DNA from 4 places in the Martinezella sp. CNPSo 3890 genome. Region 2 is predicted to be linked to each of the others. Evidence: predicted binding sites of a transcription regulator. Region 2 holds the regulator's gene; each other region holds the start of a gene.
What was found. The regulator LexA, encoded in region 2, represses DNA repair genes until DNA is damaged. The targets are predictions, from matches to a motif close to TGTTCNNNNTGTGTTCNG.
Positions count from the first base shown of each region.

Region 1 (5,108 bases), on a different contig from region 2:
GCGATCCGCATCTGCTGGAACGGTCGTGGCTACACACCTATGCGCCTGAAATGATTGCGGTCGAGGGACGACGTTATCCGGAGATGGATAGGATCGCGACCGCACTCGGCGGCAATGTGGAGATCAAGGCGGTGCCGATCCCGCTGAATTGCGTCGATGGTTTCGGCGAGGCCTATTATGGCAGACCGGAGCGAATGCTTGATCCCGGCGCGCGGCTTGCCAATTCGGCATGGAGCTTTGTCGATGCCTCCGTTGGCGAGCGTTTTGTCGCCGAGCTCGGCCGCGATCTCACCGACGGATCCTGGGATCGTCGTTATGGCGCGCTTCGCACGCAGCCATTCTTCGAAGGCTCGCTGCGTCTCATTATCGCCAGACCATGAGGAGAGCGCCGTGAGAGACGAATTGCGCATACTCAAGTCCTTGGCCGGGCCGTTTCCCTCGTTCGAGGCGGATCTGACACCTGACAATCCGCGAGACTTGTTTTCCGACTGGCTGCGCGATGCCATCGAGGGTGATATCAAGGAGCCGCATGCCATGGTGCTTTCCACGATCGACGAGGATGGCGCACCGGATGCTCGTGTTCTCATCCTGAAGAACCTCGACCAGCGTGGCTGGCACTTCGCAACATCAGGCAGGGGGCCGAAGGGCCGACAGATTGCCGCCAATCCCTCTGTGTCACTCACCTTCTATTGGCCGCAGCTCGGACGGCAGGTGCGATTGCGCGGAATGGCGTTTCAGGCCGAGGCGCATGAGCGCCATGCCGATTTCCGTGCACGCGCGCCGGGCGCCAAGGCGATTGCCCTGACCAAGCGGCAGAGCGAGGTTCTGGGTTCGTCGCAGGAGCTCGATGATGCATTGGCACTGCAGCATCGGCGGTTGCGGGACGAGCCCGATCTTGTTTCTGCAAATTGGGCGCTTTTCATCGTCATGCCGCATGAGGTCGAATTCTGGCAGGGCGATTCAGAGCGCCGTCACCATCGCTTGCGATATCGACGTGAAAAGGCGGGCTGGCTGAAGGAGCGGCTCTGGCCTTGATGATTTTCGCTTTGATGGCCGCGGTTGTCCGTTTCTGCTGCTTTCGGCGGAAAGATTAGACAGCCATTGTGACCGCTGAGGATCAGCATCCCTCAGATGCCGAGATCGAGCTGGGGCTGTAAGCTCCCATCGCCGGCTTCTTCGTTCGTCAAAGACGAAAGCGTGATGCCCAGCAGCCGGATTGGCCGCGTGAACGGGTGGACGGTTGCCAGAAGCGCCGACGCGGTATCCAGGACCGCGCCGACACCGGCGACCGGCAGGGAGCTTGTCCGACTGCGTGTCGCCTGGGTAAAGTCCGAATATTTGATCTTCACGGTCACCGTCTTGGCGCTGAAACCGCCTGTTTCGCAGTAGCGCCAAACCTTCTGCGCAAGCGGCCGCAGTTCCGCCGTCGCCAGCTCTAGATCGTCGATATCCTCAACGAATGTGTCTTCTGCGCCTATGGATTTGCGAACCCGGTCCGGCTTTACCTGGCGCTCGTCGATGCCGCGGGCGATACCGTAGAAATAAGGGCCTGCCTTTCCAAAATGCTCCTGCAGGAAGGCGAGCGATTTCGATTTCAGATCTAGTCCGGTTTCGATCCCATATTTGTGCATCCGCTCGGCTGTCGCCGGCCCGACGCCATGGAATTTCTTGACGGGAAGCGTTTCGACGAAGGCCGGGCCATTCCTTGGCGTAATGACTGCCTGGCCGTTCGGCTTGTTGAGGTCGCTTGCCATTTTGGCGAGGAATTTGTTGTAGGAAATGCCGGCCGAAGCATTGAGGCCGGTGACCTGCTTGATCTTGGTCCGGATCTCCAGCGCGATCTCGGTGGCGATTTCCATCCCCTTGTGGTTCTGGGTGACGTCAAGATAGGCCTCGTCGAGCGACAGCGGCTCGATCATCGAAGTATATTCGGCAAAGATCTCGCGGATCTGCTGCGACACCGCCCTGTAGACGTCAAAGCGCGGCGGCACGAAAATCAGGTCCGGACATTTGCGTTTTGCGGTAACCGAAGGCATCGCCGAGTGAACGCCGAAGGCACGGGCCTCGTAGCTTGCGGCCGCCACGACGCCGCGTGCAGCCGACCCGCCGACCGCAAGCGGCTTGCCGCGCAGCTCCGGATTGTCCCGCTGCTCGACCGATGCATAGAATGCATCCATATCGACATGGATGATCTTCCGGACAGGGGTCGAGCTGGTGTCGTTCATGGCGGTCTCGGTCATTACACAGTAGGTTCAGCGCGGTCCGTTATTGCGGAAGCTGAAACAAATGCGGAACATATCATCCTCGATGACGATATCAAACCGGCTCGGTTGTCTTGCTAGGGAGAGGCGAGGAAATTGCCGCAGGCCAGCCATGCCGCAAACGGTACCTTGAGATGCGCGCAAGGCTTCTTATCTCTTGTCCGTCCCCCAATACGGAGCCTTGAGATGGGCCAAATCGCTACCGATGCACTTTCCGACTTGCTTATGGAGATCCTCCCGCCCGAGCGTGACGAGGAATCCCGAGCCGACGGCACCGCGTGTCTGTGCTGCCGCAGGCTGCGGTCGGCGAGGAAGATGGACGAAGACGGCTGCGGCATATGTGACGAATGCCTGGCTCCATGATCGACGGCGCGTCGCAGCTGCTGCCCGCCGAATTGTCGGGCTTCGAACATGCGCTTGCGAAGCTGCCTGACGGCTATTCGGAGGGGCATTTTCAAGGTCGCCCCTGGGGTGTGACGGTCAAGCGATCGGCCGACGGCAAACGGATCTGGCTCTATGGCGAGGAGCTTGGCGGGACCGATGTCGTCAGTTTCAATCTCTATATGCTCTCCGCAGCAAGCCTCACCCTCAAGCCCTGCGAAATGTCCTCGTCGAAGGTCATAGATTTTGTTTTGGGCTTCCTGCCGGCCCCGATGCGGCATCCAGTCTAAGCACGGAGTTGTGTTACGGCCGACAACAGGTCCTTCTGCTTCAGCGGGTGGAGAGCGGCGGCGGAGGCGGCTGCGTGGTTGAGCCGGGACCGAGCGAGCGCTGGACCATCACGGTATCGGCCCAGCGGCCGTAGCGATAGGCAACAGCCGGCAGCAGGCCGACGCGAACGAAGCCGAAGCGTTCGTGCAGGGCGAGCGAAGCGACGTTGTCCGCGTCGATATAGCCGATCATCTGTCGGAAGCCGGCCGCCGCGCAGGCGTCGATCAGTCCGCGCATGAGCAGGCTTCCGACACCCTGGCCGACATGGTCGTGATGCACATAGATCGAATGCTTGACGGTATAGCGATAGGCCGGGCGCTTCCGGAACAGCACCACATAGGCATAGCCGACGACCTTCTCACCCTCGATCGCGACGACATGCGGAAAGCGGCGGTCCTTCAAATTCTTGCGCCGTTCGCGCAGATCGTCCGGCTGCGGCGTGTCGCTATCATCGACCCCGGCTTCGACCCCGCGGTGAATATGACGGCGATAGATAGCCAGCATGGCATCGACGTCGCTCTCCCGGGATGGGCGAACGATGATTGTTTTATCCTGCTTCATGTCCGAACCTGAATTTCCAAGCCTATTCCGCGACAACGTAGGTATAGAGCCGGATTTTGCCGGATGCATCGATCTCGCGATAGAGGCCCTGGATCTCCACCTCGAAGCCGGGGAAGGTGTTGAAGCAGGTTTCGAACATTTTGAGATAGTCGATCATGGGCTTTGCCTGTTCCGTCAGGCGCTCGCCGGGCACGATGGTTGCAATCCCCGGGGGATAGACGACGAAGGGTGTCGTCGCGATGCGGCCGGCAATGGCGTCGATCGGCAGATAGTCGACATCGTTGCGCACCAGGCAGCGCGCGGCATCGTGCGGCGACATGGCGATCGGCGGCAGGTGTTCTGCGGAAAATTGCTTCGTCTGCAGGGCGCTGACATCGGCCTGACGAAAGAAATTGTGCATGTCAGCGCAAAGATCCCGCAGGCGCACGCCCGCATAGCGGCCGGGACGGCGGCGATAGAATTCCGGAATGGCCTCTTCCAGCAGCGCGTTGTCGTCATGAAGCTTTTTAAAGGCGACAAGGCCGCTGATCAGGGTGCCGGCCTTGCTGGCTTCGACACCGGGTGTGAGCAGGAAGAGCAGCGAATTGAGGTCGTTCTTTTCCGCGACGATCCGGTTTTCGCGCAGATATTGCGCAACGATGGGCGCTGGAATGCCGTGGTCCGTATATTTTCCAGTCGCTCGATCAAAGCCGGGGGTAAGCAGGGTGAGCTTGTTCGGGTCCGTCATGGCGAAACCCGGCTCCATGCCGGAAAAGCCGTGCCATGCCGCATCGGGTGTCAGGTGCCAGAAGGCGGGATTGGTGGCGAGTTGATCGGTCGCGACGCTCTCCCAAGGCACATCGTGCACAGCGCCGGGGCTTGCCACATCAGGAATCGCGACCCGATCCGGCACGAAGGGCTCGAAGAACCAGCGGCGTTCGGGACGATGTTCCTTCTCCTCGAATTCGCGCCGTACGGCGCGGATTTTCTTGCGCAGTTCGATGCCGAGGCGGATCGTGTCGTCCCAAAGCACTTCGCCCGAACGGCCCTTCATCATCTGCGCGCCGACGTCGAGCGAGGCAAACAACGGATAGAAGGGCGAGGTCGAGGCGTGCTGCATGAAGCTTTCGTTGAAGCGACGGTGTTCCACGCGGCGTTTCTGGCCGGTGATGTGCCTATCCTTCATGTGGATCTGCGAGGCCTGCGAAAAGCTTGCGAGTTGCTTGTGGGTCGACTGCGTGGCGATGATCCCGGGTGCATCGGGGCCGAGGTCCGAAAGGCCCATGGCAAAGCGCCCGGCATAAAGCGGGTGAAACTTCATGAAGCCCGCCCATGCCTCGTCGAAAAGGATGTAGTCGCACAGATGTCCGATGCGCTTGAGGATCATCTCGGCATTGTGGATGGTGCCGTCATAGGTGCATTGCTCCACGACCGCGACGCGGAACGGACGCGGCTTCTTGTAGGCTTCCGGATCTTTTACCAGCGGATGGGTGCGAATGCGCTCGCGCAGCGCGTCCTCGTCCATGGTGGCGAAATCCATCGGACCGATCAGGCCATAGAGATTGCGTCTGGTCGGCAGGTAGATCGGAATGCCGC
Region 1 covers NZ_JBXSOR010000002.1:16,209-21,316, forward strand. Annotated here, with positions in the region: gene AC13RC_RS06275 (class I SAM-dependent methyltransferase) at 1-380, shown strand, start outside; gene AC13RC_RS06280 (pyridoxine/pyridoxamine 5'-phosphate oxidase) at 391-1,035, shown strand; gene dinB (DNA polymerase IV) at 1,128-2,225, opposite strand; gene AC13RC_RS06290 (hypothetical protein) at 2,609-2,932, shown strand; gene AC13RC_RS06295 (GNAT family N-acetyltransferase) at 2,973-3,533, opposite strand; gene AC13RC_RS06300 (Orn/Lys/Arg family decarboxylase) at 3,556-5,108, opposite strand, start outside.
Region 1: dinB (DNA polymerase IV) is a predicted target of LexA. The motif match lies at 2,279-2,296, and genes of this name have one in related genera.

Region 2 (5,108 bases):
GCAGGCCTGTTGGTCTTTACCTGTGGCTTTGCGCTCATGCGGGAGGCAGGCAGGCTGTTTCGCCATCTGCTTTTTGCAGGCATGCTCCTTTGCCTGGGCATGGCGCTGGCGCAATGCGAGAGCTGGCGGGTTTCTACCGTCATGCTCGATTCGGCCGTGACCACGACCGTGACCGGTCAGATCGAACGACGGGAATCCTATGACAATGGACGCTGGCGCTATGTCGTTCGCGTCGAGGCAACGGAAAAACCTTCCATTCGCCGCGCGCCGCAGCGGGTTACGATCTTCGTGCGCAAGCAGGCGGAGCCGTTCGATCTCGGTGATCGCATCCAGGGTAGGGCGCGGTTGACGCCGCCGGCCGGACCGGCCTTGCTTGGTCTCAACGATTTCGCCTTCAGTTCTTATTTCAACGGTATCGGTGCGAACGGCTTTGCCTACAGAACACCGGAATTGCTGTCGCCATCCGGTGACAACGCGGCCGGCTCGTTATTGGATGCGGCCGATATCTGGCTCGCTGGCCTGCGCAACAGCATAGGCGACAGGATCAGGCAAACCTTGCCGGGAGATACCGGCGCCTTTGCCGCAGCGCTTGTCACCGATGAGCGACGCGCAATCTCCAAGGATACGACCGAAGCGCTGAGAATTGCCGGTCTGACCCATATCATTGCAATTTCCGGTCTGAACATGGCGTTGTCGGCCGGCATTTTCTACATCGGCCTACGCTACTTGTTCAGCCTGTTTCCCGGTGTCGCGCAGGCCTGGCCGACCAAGAAGTTCGCAGCCCTCGGCGCGCTTCTCACCGTAACGGCCTATTATCTCATCTCCGGCTTCGGTGTATCCGCCGAGCGTGCCTTCATCATGATGGCGATCATGCTCGTGGCCGTGCTTTTCGATCGGCCATCGATCAGTCTGCGCAACGTCGCACTTTCTGCCATTGTCATTCTCGTACTGTCGCCGTCACAAGTGCTCGGCCCGAGTTTCCAGATGTCCTATGCGGCGACGCTGGCGCTGGTGTCGGGCTATTCGCTATGGAAGCGGCGGCGACATCGCGAAAACATTTTGCCGCGCGTCCGTCTATTAAGTCCGCTATTGTTCGTCATGCGCTTCTTCGCAGGCGTGACGTCGACCTCGTTCATCGGCGGCGCGTCGACGGCTATCTTCTCGATCGAGCATTTTCACCGATTGGCGACATATGGGCTCGCCGCCAATCTCGCTGCTATGCCCATCGTCTCCTTTATCGTCATGCCATTCGGCATGGCGGCGATGCTGCTCATGCCGCTCGGTCTCGACGGGCCTTTCTGGAAAGTAACCGGCGAGGGACTGGAACTCGTTATCGTGATCGCAAGAACCGTAGCTGGTTGGGGAGGCGACATCACCTTCGGTCGCCAGCCGGCCTGGCTGATGCCCACATTCATTATCGGCTTCCTGATCATGAGCATATTACGGACCCGGCTTCGCCATCTGGGCCTGCTATTATCGCTCTTGTCCATGGGCTTGGCGGCATTCGGATCTGGCGTACCGAAACCCGACCTGATGATCTCCGAAGATGGCGTCCTGGTCGCATTGCGCCAGGACGATATACTCGCGACCAATCGCGAGAGACCGCAGGCCTTCATTTTCGAACAATGGCAAAAGGCACTGGTGGCGGCGGAACATCAGCCTCCGACCATGCTCCCGGCTGACAGCCGACTTCCACAAATCGGCAAGGCAGATCGTTATAAGCGATTGAACAGTGAAGAACAGAAGGCGGTCCGTATCGCAATGGAGGAGGCCTTGGACCGTACCATGCAGGGCAGTTTCGCCTGCCAGAAAGGAGCATGGTGCGCAGCCATCCTCGAAAACGGCGCGATACTGGTTACGATCGAGAACGCAGCCTATCTACCCTCAGCCTGCGATATGGCGAATATCGTCGTAACGCCAATCCGAATGCGGCTGAACCACTGCCGTTCCGGAGCGATGCTCATAACCGGTGAGACATTGCGCAAAACCGGCTCCATCGAAATGATATTTACCGCAGACAGGCCCATTATCTCAGCCGCATTCGAGAACCCGCAGCGTCCATGGACCAGGCATCGAACCTATGATTGGCGCACTGGCAAATTCGACGCGCCAATTGCGCCAGCGTCACCCGTCGTCGACAATTCACCGGTTAGTGATAGCGACGAATAAGGCCAACGAGCTTGCCCTGAACTTTGACGCGGTCCGGCCCGAAGATGCGGGTTTCATAGGCCGGGTTTGCGGCTTCCAGCGCGATGGAGGCACCCTTGCGGCGGAAGCGCTTCAGTGTCGCTTCTTCGTCGTCGACGAGTGCAACGACGATATCGCCGGGATTGGCCGTCGTCGAATTGCGGATGATGACGGTATCGCCGTCGAAAATTCCGGCATCGATCATCGAATCCCCTCGAACTTCAAGCGCATAATGTTCGCCGGATCCGAGCATGTCGGCGGGAACGGTAATGTCGTGCGTATTGTTCTGGATGGCCGAGATCGGAACACCGGCAGCGATGCGGCCCATCACGGGCACCGACGCCGAGCCATTGTGATCGTCATTTGCCACCTTCGACGGAGCGGGCGGGGCAACGGGCTGCGGCTTTCCGAGGCTGCCCTCGATAACGCTCGGAGAAAAGCCGCGGCGCTGCTGCAGGCTCGGATTATAGGCGTCGGGAAGCTTGATGACTTCGAGCGCTCTGGCCCGGTTCGGCAGCCGGCGGATAAAGCCCCGCTCCTCCAGTGCCGTAATCAGGCGATGAATACCGGATTTCGATGCCAGATCCAGTGCATCCTTCATCTCGTCGAAAGATGGCGGAACCCCGGATTCCTTCATGCGTTCGTGAATGAAGAGAAGCAGTTCCTGCTGCTTGCGCGTCAACATCGTCTTGGAACCCCAGAATCAAGAAAAGCTGTGAAACAAATCCAGAACGGACACTATATGTTCCATATGTGTTCCGCAAGTACTTAAATTTCGGTAAAGCCTTGTGAGGTCAGTTAAATAATTACCATTTGCGAATGGATCGGCTCCGAACATCGGCGCGCTGTGTCTCCGTTAACCTGCAGAAAAATAAGAGAAATGCCGCTCTACTCGCTTCCGAGACTTTGTCGTTCAGCCCGTGCGCCGAGCATTTGGATGAACGTGCCGCGCGGCTGCATGAGCCAGCCATGGCAGAGAATCAGCAATCACGTTTGCGAGATTGCCTTCGATCCATGTCGTGTGCTCCGGGTGTTCCATGCTTCCATCTTGAATTGCGCGGGGGATGGGCGCAAATCTGCTTCGGCAAGCAAACAGGAGAAGCCATGATTTCGTCTCCGCATCCGCTGGATCATCTCGTGCTGCCGACCGTCGATATCGCTCTGGCACGCGAGCGCCTCGGCAAGCTCGGTTTTACAGTGGCTCCAGATGCGCGCCATCCCTTTGGCACGCAGAATGCTTGCGTCTTCCTTGCCGATAAAACCTATTTAGAGCCTCTGGGCGTGGCATCGATGGAGCAGTGCGAAAAGAGCATCTTGGATGGCAACGTTTTCGTTGCTCGTGACCAGGCTTATCGCTTCCGGGTCGGCGAAAATGGCTTTTCGGCCGTGGTATTCGGTACGGATGACGCGGTGGCGGATGACGAGCGCTTCAAAGCAGCTGCGATTTCGGCGGGGCAGATGCTGGATTTCTCCCGTCCCATGAAGATGCCGGATGGAACGGAAACCACGGCCGGTTTTCGTCTTGCCTTCGCCGCCGATCTGCGCGCGCCGGATTTTCTCGCTTTCTGCTGTCAGCGCATCAATCCGCTGCCGGCTGACCGCAGTGTGCTCGAGCGTCACGAAAACGGCGTGACTGGTATCGCGCGGGTAGCGCTTTGCGCGCCGAAGCCGGCGGCCTATCGCGGCTTCTTCGAGGAGCTTGTCGGTGGCCCGCGCATTATGGAGCATTCCTTTGGCCTGACGATCAAGGCCGCCAATGCCGATCTGGAGATTTTGACGCCGGAAGGAATGGAGGCATTCTATGATCTACCTGTTCGCACGAATGATCCGGGGCTCAGAGCACGTGCAATCCTTTTCAAAACGCGCGATCTTTCCGTGACATCGTCGCATTTCACTGCTAACGGCGTCACCTATACGCGTAAGAACAATCGTCTATTGGCGAGGTTGGCACCCGGTCAGGGCGCATTGTTCGCCTTTGAGGAGATAATATGAGCACGAATTCGGAAGTCACCGTCGGCGAGGGTGCCTCCAAGGTCCTCTTTTCCAATACTGCAAAGCTGTCGCTGATTGCCGGCCCCTGCCAGATGGAAAGCCGCGACCATGCGTTCATGGTTGCCGGCGTCCTGAAGGAACTTTGCGGCAAGCTGGGCATCGGCCTTGTCTACAAGTCCTCCTTCGACAAGGCGAACCGCACATCGCTGTCAGGCAAGCGTGGCATCGGCCTGGAAAAGGCGCTGGAAGTCTTTGAAGACCTGAAGAAGGAATATGGCTTTCCGGTTCTGACCGATATCCATACGGAAGAGCAGTGCGCCATCGTTTCCAAGACGGTCGATATCCTGCAGATCCCTGCTTTTCTGTCGCGCCAGACCGATCTTTTGGTTGCAGCCGCCAAGACCGGCCGCGTGGTCAACGTCAAGAAAGGCCAGTTCTTGGCGCCGTGGGACATGAAGAACGTGCTTGCCAAGCTGAACGACAGCGGCAACCCGAATATTCTTCTCTGCGAGCGCGGTGCCTCCTTCGGCTACAACACGCTGGTCTCGGATATGCGCTCGCTGCCGATCATGGCGGCGATGGGCGCGCCCGTCATCTTCGATGCGACCCATTCCGTGCAGCAGCCTGGTGGGCAGGGCGGCTCGACCGGCGGCGACCGCCGCTTCGTCGAGACGCTGGCGCGCGCGGCCGTCGCTGTCGGCGTTGCCGGTCTCTTCGTGGAGACGCATGAGGATCCCGACAATGCACCGTCCGACGGCCCAAACATGGTCTATTTGAAGGATATGCCACGGCTTCTGGAGAAGCTGCTGGCCTTCGACGCCATCGCCAAGGCTTGAAACGTAGCCGGCATTCAACAGGCTGACATGAATTTACGCTACGGGCCTGCAGGAGTGCCAAATCGCGGCGCGGATCGCCATTGTAATTTCCGC
Region 2 covers NZ_JBXSOR010000001.1:1,149,746-1,154,853, forward strand. Annotated here, with positions in the region: gene AC13RC_RS05670 (ComEC/Rec2 family competence protein) at 1-2,169, shown strand, start outside; gene lexA (transcriptional repressor LexA) at 2,150-2,872, opposite strand; gene AC13RC_RS05680 (VOC family protein) at 3,292-4,179, shown strand; gene kdsA (3-deoxy-8-phosphooctulonate synthase) at 4,176-5,015, shown strand.

Region 3 (5,108 bases), on a different contig from region 2:
TTCTGGTATCCGGATTCGTATCTCCGCAGTTGAGCTCGGATTTTGCCAACAAGGTCGGATGGGGCGATCTCATCTCGGCCATACTCGCGCTCGCTTCCATGGCCGCCCTTTCCTGGCGGTCGCCGATCGCCATTCCGGTTGTCTGGATATTCAACATCTGGGGAACTCTGGATCTTCTGAATGCCTATTACATGGGCGTAACGAAAATCGGAAATCCCGGTCTCTTCGGCGCAGGCATTTATATACCGACGCTTTACGTGCCGCTGCTCCTTGTGAGTCACGTTCTCGCCTTCATCGTCCTATTGCGGACGAGATCATCAGATCAAGTGATATGACGCAGCGGCGATAACGCCTTAGGCTAGGCTTTGGCTCCGATCTCCGAAAAAGAATTGCGGATATCAATGAAGCATAAGGATGGTGACTGACGCCTTGAAACCACTATCAACTTAGAGCAACAACAAACAACCTTTCCCTCGATGGAATGCAAAGTCGAACCAGCATGTACATAGTCAAAGAATTCTCCGGCCGAAGAGTCGTTATCGGCGATAACAACGGTCCGCTCCTCGCCAGCGAAAGGGACGTGAATGACTGGATCAGCGCTGCATGGGACGCTGAAGCCCGGCTGGTGGTCGTTCCGACATCACGGCTGAGCCAGGAGTTTTTCCGGCTCTCAACCCGCATTGCCGGCGCAATCATCCAGAAATTCGTCAACTATCGTTCGCAGCTCGTCATTCTCGGCGACGTCTCCGGATGGATCGCGGACAGTAATGCCCTGCGCGATTTCGTCTATGAATCCAATAGGGGTCGCGAGGTCTGGTTTCTGCCCGATCTGGATGCGCTTGCGGAGCGCCTGCAGCAGAATGCCCAAAGCTAAATCAAAGGTCTGCCTTTATGGAAGTAACGCTTTCTCCGCCGCGACTGGAAACCGAACGGCTTATCCTGACGGGACATACGCTCGATGATTTCGAGCCGCTTGCGGGCATGTGGAGCGATCCTCTGGTCGTGAGGCATATTTTCGGCAATGTGGTCTCCACTTCCAGGGAGTCATGGATGCGGATGCTGTCCTATCATGGTCTGTGGCCGCTGCTCGGGCATGGCTATTGGGCAATCCGCGAAAAATCCTCCGGCCGCTATGTCGGCGATCTCGGCTTTGCCGACTTTCACAGGGTGATGGAACCGCCAATCAGGGGTATTCCGGAGGCCGGCTGGGCACTGGCCGCGTGGGCGCATGGCAAAGGCTTTGCGACGGAAGCCCTGGCAGCCGCCGTCGCCTGGCTCGACCAACAGCCGCGATTTGATCGCAGCGTCTGCCTGATCTCGCCCGACAATGCGGCCTCGATCCGTGTTGCCGAAAAAGCCGGCTATGGCGATCCGAAGCCAATGCGCCTCAATGACAAGCAGACACTGTTGTTCTCCCGCGCCCGTCAGCCGAAGGAATAGGGGGCGGGCAGCTTTAGCCGCACACCCGGATCGACTGGCTCAAAACGCCAGCGACTGCTGCACCGGCTTCGGCGACGCCAGCTGAACGCCTTCCAGCTCCAGCATGCGAGCCTTGGAGTTGGAGCCGCCCGGCGCGGAAAAGCCGCCGATCTTGCCGCCTGCGGCTAGAACGCGGTGGCAAGGAATGATCAGCGCCACCGGATTCTTCGCCATGGCCTGCCCGACATCGCGCGCGGCTTCCGGCCCTGCGCCAAGCTGCTTGGCCAATGTGCCGTAGGTCGTCGTATGGCCCCAAGCGACCTGTCGCGCGGCATCGTAGATCTGCCTGAAGAAGGCGTCCTGCTCGCCGAGATCGAGCGTGACGTCGGAAAAGTCGATCTCCTCACCGGCAAAATAGCGTTTCACCTTGGCGACCACTCCCGCAATCTCCGTGCTCGGCGCGCCGGGCTGCGCGTTCGGCAAACGCCGCAGAAGCAGGCGTTCGGTCGCGCCCGCATCCTTGGTCGGCAATTGAAAGCGCAGCACGCCGACCTCGTTCCAGGCGATGCCGCAAAAGCCGCCAGCGGTTTCGAAGATCAGGTAATTCTGCCTTGTCTCGTTCATGACGAAAGCTCCCGTGTTTCCACTTGTCATGAAAATCGTCCTCGGGAGCCTCGAATTCAACCCGATTCTTGCAAGGAGCGAGAATTGCCACCGTTTTGACGGCCGCCGAACGGATTCAGGGCGATTGACAGAACGGGATCAATATCCGCCGCCAGTCGGAGGCGCGTTCAGCGTCATGCCGCCGCCGGAATTGTGATCTCCCGACGTAGAGCAAGCGGAAGTGCCGAGCCCGATGAGGACGAGAAATACGGCTGAAAAGATGGCCCTGGTAAACATGGACGGTCATTCCTTGTTGGAGAGAATAGAGAGCAAGCCTCGCTTGGAATGAACAGATCAGACGGGCCTTTTATTCGATCGCATTTTTGAAACGAGGATGTCGGTATTCTGATTTATGAATCTGCCATTTGTTCTCGTTTTGTTCTTGAAATCCTTGTCGTTGAGTCATATGCTTTAGAGATCAGGGAAAAAGGAGGCAAAGCCAAGCCGGTTTTGAATGAAGCCATGCAACACATCGATCAATTATCATTTGATCTCGGCAAACCGCCAATTAATCGCAAGGGCAAAAGCCCGCCAAAACGTCGGCAAGCTCTCTACTTTGCGGCGTTGCCGGACCCGGAAATCGCTAAATTGGCTGCAGAAATGACCGTCGACCAAAGTCGGCGAAATGGATTGATGCGCACAGCCAGAAAGCATGATCTCTACCATGCCACCATCTATCCCATCGACATTGTCTCTCGCTCCCAGGAGGAAGCCACCTTCGCTGCGTTAGAGGCCGGGTCAACCATCTGCTTAAAATCGTTTCCCCTGACATTCGATCGGGCAGGCACATTCGGCAACGGCAACAACCGTCAATATGTACTCTGGTGTAGGGAGGGAAACGAGGGGCTAACGACACTCCGTCGGGAATTGGATACTGCAATGCAAAGTATGGGCTTTGAAAGCGGCATATCCACTTCGTTCCAACCCCACATGACGCTGTTTTATTGCAACCACATTCTTCCCGAAGTGATTTTGGAAGAGCCGATTGCTTGGACAGTCAAAACGTTCACGCTGGTCAACAGCTTTCAGGGCGACGGCGAGCATGGCCATGTCTGGCACTGGCCATTGCTCTGAATCTGGCGCTTACGGTTTCGGAACAGGTTCAACTGCCGCCATCACCGCGGCCACGGCATCATCGACGCTGAAGCTGCAGCGCTTGTCGACGTCGACCATGCCCGCGACCGTCATGAGATCGCGAACGCGGTCATGTACGCGGGCGAACTGGACGCGGAGGCCAGCTCGCTGCATCGCGCTGTCGAACTCCATCAAGGCGTCCATCGCCGTACTGTCGATATCGGAGCTTTCTTCCAGGCTGAGAATAGCTGCCTGCAACCCGGCTTCGTTGCGACTGCCGGACAATATCTCGCCGAAGATCGTATCGGCATTGCCGAAAAACAGGGTTTCGCCGGGGCGCCAGATGGCAATGCCCGGTATCTCGGACGCATCGTCATGCCTGCTGACATCGACGAAGTCATGGCTGTTGTTGAGCCGTCCCAATCGGGCGATATACGGGGATGCCAGGCGATGCATCATGGCGGCAAGCGAGAGCGCGATCGCCAGCAGCATGCCATTGAGAACGCCGAAGGCGAGCACGCCGACAGCGGCACCCACTGCCACGTAGAAATCGCGATGCAGACGGCGCAGGCGCAGAATGGGGCTGGGATCGAGCGCATGGGTCAGAGCCGCGATCACGACGGCGGCGAGCACCGGTTCCGGCAGAAGCGCCACCAGCTGTCCCGCACAGGCAATCAAGATCGCCAGGCCGATTGCAGCGAAAACGGTCGTCGCCCGCGTCTTCGCGCCAGCCGCCTCACTGGCGAAGCCTGCGGAAAAACCGGCGCCGACTGGCATGCCCTGAACGACGGCGCTGGCGATATTGGCAGCACCCAACGCTCCAAGCTCGCGATTGACCTCCAGCGTCTCGCCATAACGCAGGGCGAGTGCTCGCATGGTTCCCCAGGACTCAGCAAAGAGGATGAGGACCAGAGGCACGGTGAACTGTACCAGCCGCGAATAGGCGGTCCAGTTAGCGTCCGGCAGCGACGGCCATTGCGGCAGGATCTCGATGGGGCCGACCAGCTTGACGCCATGGCCTTCCAAGCCGAACAGATAGGAGGTGAAGATGCCGGCGACGAGCACGAGGAAAGCGCCGGGAATGCCCGGCAATCGCTTCAAGAGCAGCAATGCCGCCAACGCGACGATGCCGACTATGACGCTGATCGGATTCCACTGCAGAATAGCGCCGAAGAGTGCCGCCGCGTAGCTCAGGATATTCGAGCCCTGCACGGGCACGCCCACCAGAATCGGCAGCTGATGCAGGATGATGGTGATCGCCAGCCCGAGCGCGAAGCCCCGCAGGACCGGCCGCGAGATGAAACCGGTGATGCCGCCCAGGCGCAAGGCACCGGCGATGACGAAGAGAATGCCGGCGAGCGCGACGGCGACCGTGGCAAGCCCCGCCTTGATCGTGGCATCGCCCGGCACCACCGCCAAGGTGGCTGCGAGAATGGCTGCGGACGAGGATGTGGGAGAGACGATGGCAAAGCGGCTGCGGCCGAATATGGCATAGACGAGACATCCGGCGATGCCGGCGAGGATTGCACGATGCGGCGGCAGGCCGGCAATGCCTGCGTAAGCGACCGCTTCCGGCAGCATCAGTCCGGCAACCGATATGCCCGCGACCAGATCCGCCCTGTCCACCACGAACCAGCTGCTCAGCTTCGTCATCAATCACCGACCATAGGGATGGCGCATCCGTTTATGGATAGAGATTCGCGTCTGGTCTGCAACAGGAAAATGATAAGCAAAACCAGTGTGTCACGCTGCGGCGTCGCTGCCGTTACGCAACGGACAGCTTCGCTCGATGGTATCGGCGACGAAATCCATGACGGCGCGGATCGCCGGAGAGCGGCGCAGATCCGGATATGTCACGAGCCAGAGGTCGCGCGCAGGCGACGGCACCGCCACCGGCAGGCGTACCAATGCCGGCTCGCCATCGCCCAGAAAGGCGGGAAGCGCCACGACGC
Region 3 covers NZ_JBXSOR010000019.1:1,741-6,848, reverse strand. Annotated here, with positions in the region: gene AC13RC_RS28970 (hypothetical protein) at 1-335, shown strand, start outside; gene AC13RC_RS28965 (DUF4180 domain-containing protein) at 500-874, shown strand; gene AC13RC_RS28960 (GNAT family N-acetyltransferase) at 892-1,440, shown strand; gene AC13RC_RS28955 (methylated-DNA--[protein]-cysteine S-methyltransferase) at 1,480-2,043, opposite strand; gene AC13RC_RS28950 (hypothetical protein) at 2,182-2,319, opposite strand; gene AC13RC_RS28945 (2'-5' RNA ligase family protein) at 2,545-3,156, shown strand; gene AC13RC_RS28940 (SulP family inorganic anion transporter) at 3,166-4,809, opposite strand; gene AC13RC_RS28935 (LysR family transcriptional regulator) at 4,900-5,108, opposite strand, start outside.
Region 3: AC13RC_RS28945 (2'-5' RNA ligase family protein) is a predicted target of LexA. The motif match lies at 2,449-2,466, and genes of this name have one in related genera.

Region 4 (5,108 bases), 840 kb from region 2:
CGCGGCGAAATGGCGCTACGGTCGGCTGCATCGCTGCTGCGTCGCTATCACGATTGTTCCCGCTTGTTCGCAAAGGACCTTGAGGCCGATCACACCTGGCAACTGCCGGCCCGCTCGCCCTGCGAGGTCATTTGCCATGGGGATTTTGCTCCCTACAATGTCGTCCTGAACGATGGCGAAGTGACCGGTATCATCGATTTCGAGGCGGCGCATCCCGGTTCGCGAATGTGGGATCTGGCCTATGCCGTCTATCGCTGGGCGCCGCTGTCCTCCAGCGCCGCCGTCGACGGAATGGACACACTTGCCGCCCAAGTTGGTCGCGCCCGCATCTTTGTCGATGCCTATGGCCTGTCCATTAGCGAGCGCGCCTCGTTGCCTGACGTCATCGTCGAGCGGCTCGAGGCTCTTTTGGCCTTCATGGAACGGGAAGCTGCCCGCGGCATCGAGAGATATCGTCGGAATCTCCACGAGGGACATGACCGCATCTACAGAGAAGATGTTGCATATATCAGAAAGCGGTCGGCTGAAATCGCCGCGGGGCTGACGGGCTGAGTGCTTAGATGACCTCTTTGCGCAAGGGGCGAAAGCTCATGCGGTGCAGCGGGCAGGGACCATGCTCCTCGATACCTGCACGATGCTGCGCCGTGCCATAGCCGGCATGGGCCGCGAAACCATAGGCCGGAAAAACGACACCAGCACGCGCCATCATTCTGTCGCGTGTCACCTTGGCGACGATCGAAGCGGCGGCAATGGAGAAGGAGCGCGCATCACCTTTGACCACGGCTTTTCCTGGGCAGGCGAGCCCAACAGGCACGTCGAGCCCGTCGGTCAGCACATAGCTTGCTGGCACGGCCAGCGCGCAAATGGCCCGCCGCATGGCATCCAGACTGGCCTTGCGTATATCGGTCGTGTCGATACGGCCGGCACTCGACGAGGCGATGGACACGGTTGCCGTCGCCAGAATTTCGACGAACAGTTCCTCACGTCTGGCGGCTGTCAACTGTTTGGAATCGTTTAGCCCAGCCGGGATGCGCTCTGGATCGAGAATAACGGCGGCCGCCACGACCGGTCCGGCAAGCGGGCCTCGGCCCGCCTCATCGGCCCCGGCAACCGGCCAATGGCCGGCACGGCGCGCAATCAGCTCCAGCTCGAAAGTGGGGACGAGCGGAACATCCTCGAACAGCATTGGAGAATCGGGTGGTGCACGGCGTGACATGCGGCGAAGCTCGCACACCACCCGATCTCCTGCAAGCCCCCGGTGGATCATGGCGGCGAAGCCAGGGGCTTTTCCAGCGGGTACAGGGAAAACCCGCAGGGATCGTCAGAGCAGCGACAGCTGCACGCCGCTGCCATCCGGCGGCACGAACAGGTCGTCGCGTAGCGCAATATTGCGGCGTGTGAGCGCGAGCCGGCGGGTCGCCATCTCGAAACGGCGGCTGATCTGCCAGGCATAGGGTCCGGCACCCTTCATGCGCTTGCCGAATTCGGCATCGTAATCCTTGCCACCGCGCATCGAGCGGATCAGCGACATGACGTGACGGTAGCGATCCGGATAATGCTGCAGCAGCCAGTCGCGGAAGAGCGGGCTTACTTCCAGCGGCAGCCGCAGGATGACATAGCTTGCCTCCAGCGCACCGGCCGCCTTGCCGGCGTCGAGGATACGCTCGATCTCATGGTCGTTGAGCGCTGGAATGATCGGTGCCACCATGATCGAGGTGCGGATCCCCGCCTCGCTCAAAGCCTGGATCGCCTCCAGCCGCCGCGGCGGCGTCGCGGCTCGCGGCTCCATGGTGCGCGCGAGCTTGCGGTCGAGTGTCGTCACCGACAGGCCTACGCGCACCAGGTTCTTGGCGGCCATCTCTTTCAGAATGTCGATATCGCGCATGATCAGCGCCGACTTGGTGACGATGGCAACCGGATGGTTCGCCCGGTTCAGCACTTCGAGAATCTGGCGCATGATCCGCCATTCCTTCTCGATCGGCTGATAGGGGTCGGTATTGGTGCCGATGGCAATCACCCGCGGCTTGTAGCCGGGCTTTGCCAGCTCACGCTCCAGAAGTTTGGCGGCATCCGGCTTGGCAAAGAGCTTCGATTCGAAATCCAGCCCCGCCGACAGTCCCATATAGGCATGCGTCGGTCGTGCGAAGCAATAGATGCAGCCGTGCTCGCAGCCGCGATAAGGATTGATCGATCGGTCGAAGGGAATATCGGGGGATTCGTTGCGGGTAATGGCCGTGCGCGGCTTCTCCACCTGCACTTCGGTTTTGAATGGCGGCAACTCTTCCCAGCTTTGCCAGCCGTCGTCGAAGGCTTCGCGCTGCTGCGGCTCGAACCGGCCGCTCGGGTTCAATCCGGCGCCGCGCCCACGCCGGCGCTCGACGTCGACCCTGAGACCGGCATCGGCGATCAAAGCATTGGCAACATCTGCCGTGTTGGCAGGCGCGAAAGCGGCCTGCCCTGCAAGGGACTGCTCGTTCATCGGTAGCTCCAGGGCGGCTCATGCCATCGCATGCCGCGTCTAAGATGATTAAATTCCTATCCGACAAATGAGAACATTGCAAGAACAAAAATCCGCGACCGTCATTTTCCATCTCATTCACGGGAGGTATTCGGCGGCGCCGGCCGTGAGAATTTTCGGCCGCTTATGATGCTTTTCTTAAACGCTCGAGCCTGAGGGTTAGGTGCTGGCAATAAATTATGCGCCGCTCTATAAATGGGCAATGTTGACGGTCATCATCGAATGCCAGGATCACGAACCCGAGCTGGCGCAGACATTGGCGGCATTGGTGGCAGGAGCGGTCGAAGGGCTGGTCAGCGACGTGGTCGTGCTTGATCACGGTTCCAGGGACGGCACATCGAAGGTGGCCGATGCCGCCGGCTGCCGCTTTTATTCGCAGTGGGATATCAAGGATATATTGCGGTCTGCGAGGGGCGAATGGTTGCTGCTAGTCGAGCCGGGCGCACGGCCGCAAGCCGGCTGGATCGATGAGATCGCCGAATATGTCTCGCTGAACAAGGTGCCGGCGCGCTTTACAGCATCGCGCGGCTATCGTCGCCCGTTTCTGAAGCGAATCGGCCGTCGTACGGCGCCGCTGGAACTGGGGTTGCTGCTTTCCAAGCACCAGGCGATCGCCGTCGCCAGGTCGGGCATGGGGCTGGCGGAGTTCGCCAAGGGACAGAAGGGCCGACGGCTTTCAAGCGAGCTCATTCCGTCCTGGGTCGCCCGCGCGGCGCGATAGGGCCTAGAGCATTTCCGCTTTTCTTCGAATCGCGAAAACGCTCCATCTTCTTGTTTTTACGCAGCTCCGGACGCAAAATCGCTTCGCACTTTTGCTGGAACTGCTCTAGCGTTCCGCAGATTCCATTTGTAAACGCGCGAATAGCTGCGATAATTTGCATGTGGCGGCACCTTATGCGTGTCGCGTCAGGCGGCCGACCATGAAGATGCCGATATCAGGCGGAACTGGTCAGCGGAACTCTCCTTTTCTGCCGGGATTTCGGCGAAAGGAGGTGCGTTATGAAACGCACGATGCTCTACCGCCTCATGGCAACGATCTTCATTGTAAGTGCAACTCTTTTCCCCGGCATTGCCGCCGCTCAGGTGACCTTGGCCTGCGCTCAACGCGTCGATATCGTCGCGTTTCTTGGCGACCATCTTTCGGAAAAGCTTTCGGCCGTCGGCAAGCTCGATCAGAGCACGATTGTTGAGATCTACGCCGCCGAGAGCGGCAACTGGACACTGCTGATGAGCGACGTATCCGGCCGGAGCTGCATCATTCTCACTGGCGATTCTTGGAAATCAATTCCTGTTCTGCCGAAGGCATGATCGACGCGCAATATCGCGTTGAGCAGAAGACCTATCTCGAGCCGGCGCCGCGCTTTAGATGCTCGTCGAGGCGCGGCATGATCTCCACGAAATTGCAGGGCATGTGGCGATAGTCGAGTTGCGCCTTCAAGATGCCGTCCCATGCATCTTTGCAGGCGCCAGGCGAACCTGGCAGTACGAAAATGAAGGTGGCATTGGCCACACCGCCGGTCGCCCGTGACTGGATCGTCGCCGTGCCGATCTTGTCGTAGGAAATGCGATGAAAGACCTCGGAAAACCCATCCATCCGCTTCTCGAACAAAGGCTCCAGCGCTTCCGGTGTGACGTCGCGGCCGGTAAAGCCAGTCCCGCCGGTGGTGATTACGACGTCGACCGCATCGTTCTTCGTCCAGGCTTCCACCTGCGCGCGGATGCGCTCCTTGTCGTCTGGCACGATGGCGCGGGCGGCAAGCCTGTGACCCGCCTCTGCAATGCGGGCAACCAGCGTATCGCCGGATTTATCGTCAGCGAGCGTGCGTGTATCGGAAACGGTCAGCACGGCGATGCCGACGGGAATGAAGGATCTTTCGTTGCCTGACGCTGCCATCATGCCTCTCCCGCGATCGTTTCGGTTACCTGGAAATACCAGTCCGGCCGCTGCTTCTGAAGCGAAGCGGCGGCGGCCGTCGCCTGTTCGATATCGTTGAAAATACCGAAGCACGTCGCACCGGAACCGGACATGCGCGTCATGATCGGCCCCTGGCTTTCGATCAGGCCGGAGAGCGCTGAAATCTCACCGCAGATTGAGCGTGCCGGCGGTTCGAGATCGTTGCGCAGGGTCTTGATCGTGTCGATCCACTCGCCGTGCCCCTGCGGCATCTGCGATGGAAACAAGAGCGGCGGATTGTCCTTGCGGGTGAGCTGCCGAAACACATCTGATGTCGAGACGCCGACAAGCGGATTGCCGAGAACCACGGCAAAGGCGGGAAATCCCGGCAGCAGGTCTATCGCCTCGCCAATCCCGCGCGCGACCAGCGGTTGGCTGGCAAGGCACATCGGCACATCGGCGCCGAGTTTCAAGGCGATGGTTTTGACCGTCGCCTCCGGCAGGGTAACGCGCCATAGCCGCATCAGCCCGCGCAAGGTCGCCGCCGCATCCGCCGAGCCGCCGCCGATGCCGGATGCGATCGGTAGATTCTTTTCCAGATGAATATGGGCAGGGGGGGCATCGAAGCCGGCCGAGTTGACTGCCTGCCGCAAGAGATCGCGCGCCTTGAGAACGAGATTGTCGCCGGCCTCGGCA
Region 4 covers NZ_JBXSOR010000001.1:305,290-310,397, forward strand. Annotated here, with positions in the region: gene AC13RC_RS01475 (phosphotransferase) at 1-552, shown strand, start outside; gene rnhB (ribonuclease HII) at 557-1,216, opposite strand; gene AC13RC_RS01485 (PA0069 family radical SAM protein) at 1,322-2,479, opposite strand; gene AC13RC_RS01490 (glycosyl transferase) at 2,721-3,239, shown strand; gene AC13RC_RS01495 (hypothetical protein) at 3,518-3,826, shown strand; gene moaB (molybdenum cofactor biosynthesis protein B) at 3,858-4,412, opposite strand; gene AC13RC_RS01505 (4-(cytidine 5'-diphospho)-2-C-methyl-D-erythritol kinase) at 4,412-5,108, opposite strand, start outside.
Region 4: AC13RC_RS01485 (PA0069 family radical SAM protein) is a predicted target of LexA. The motif match lies at 2,549-2,566, and genes of this name have one in related genera.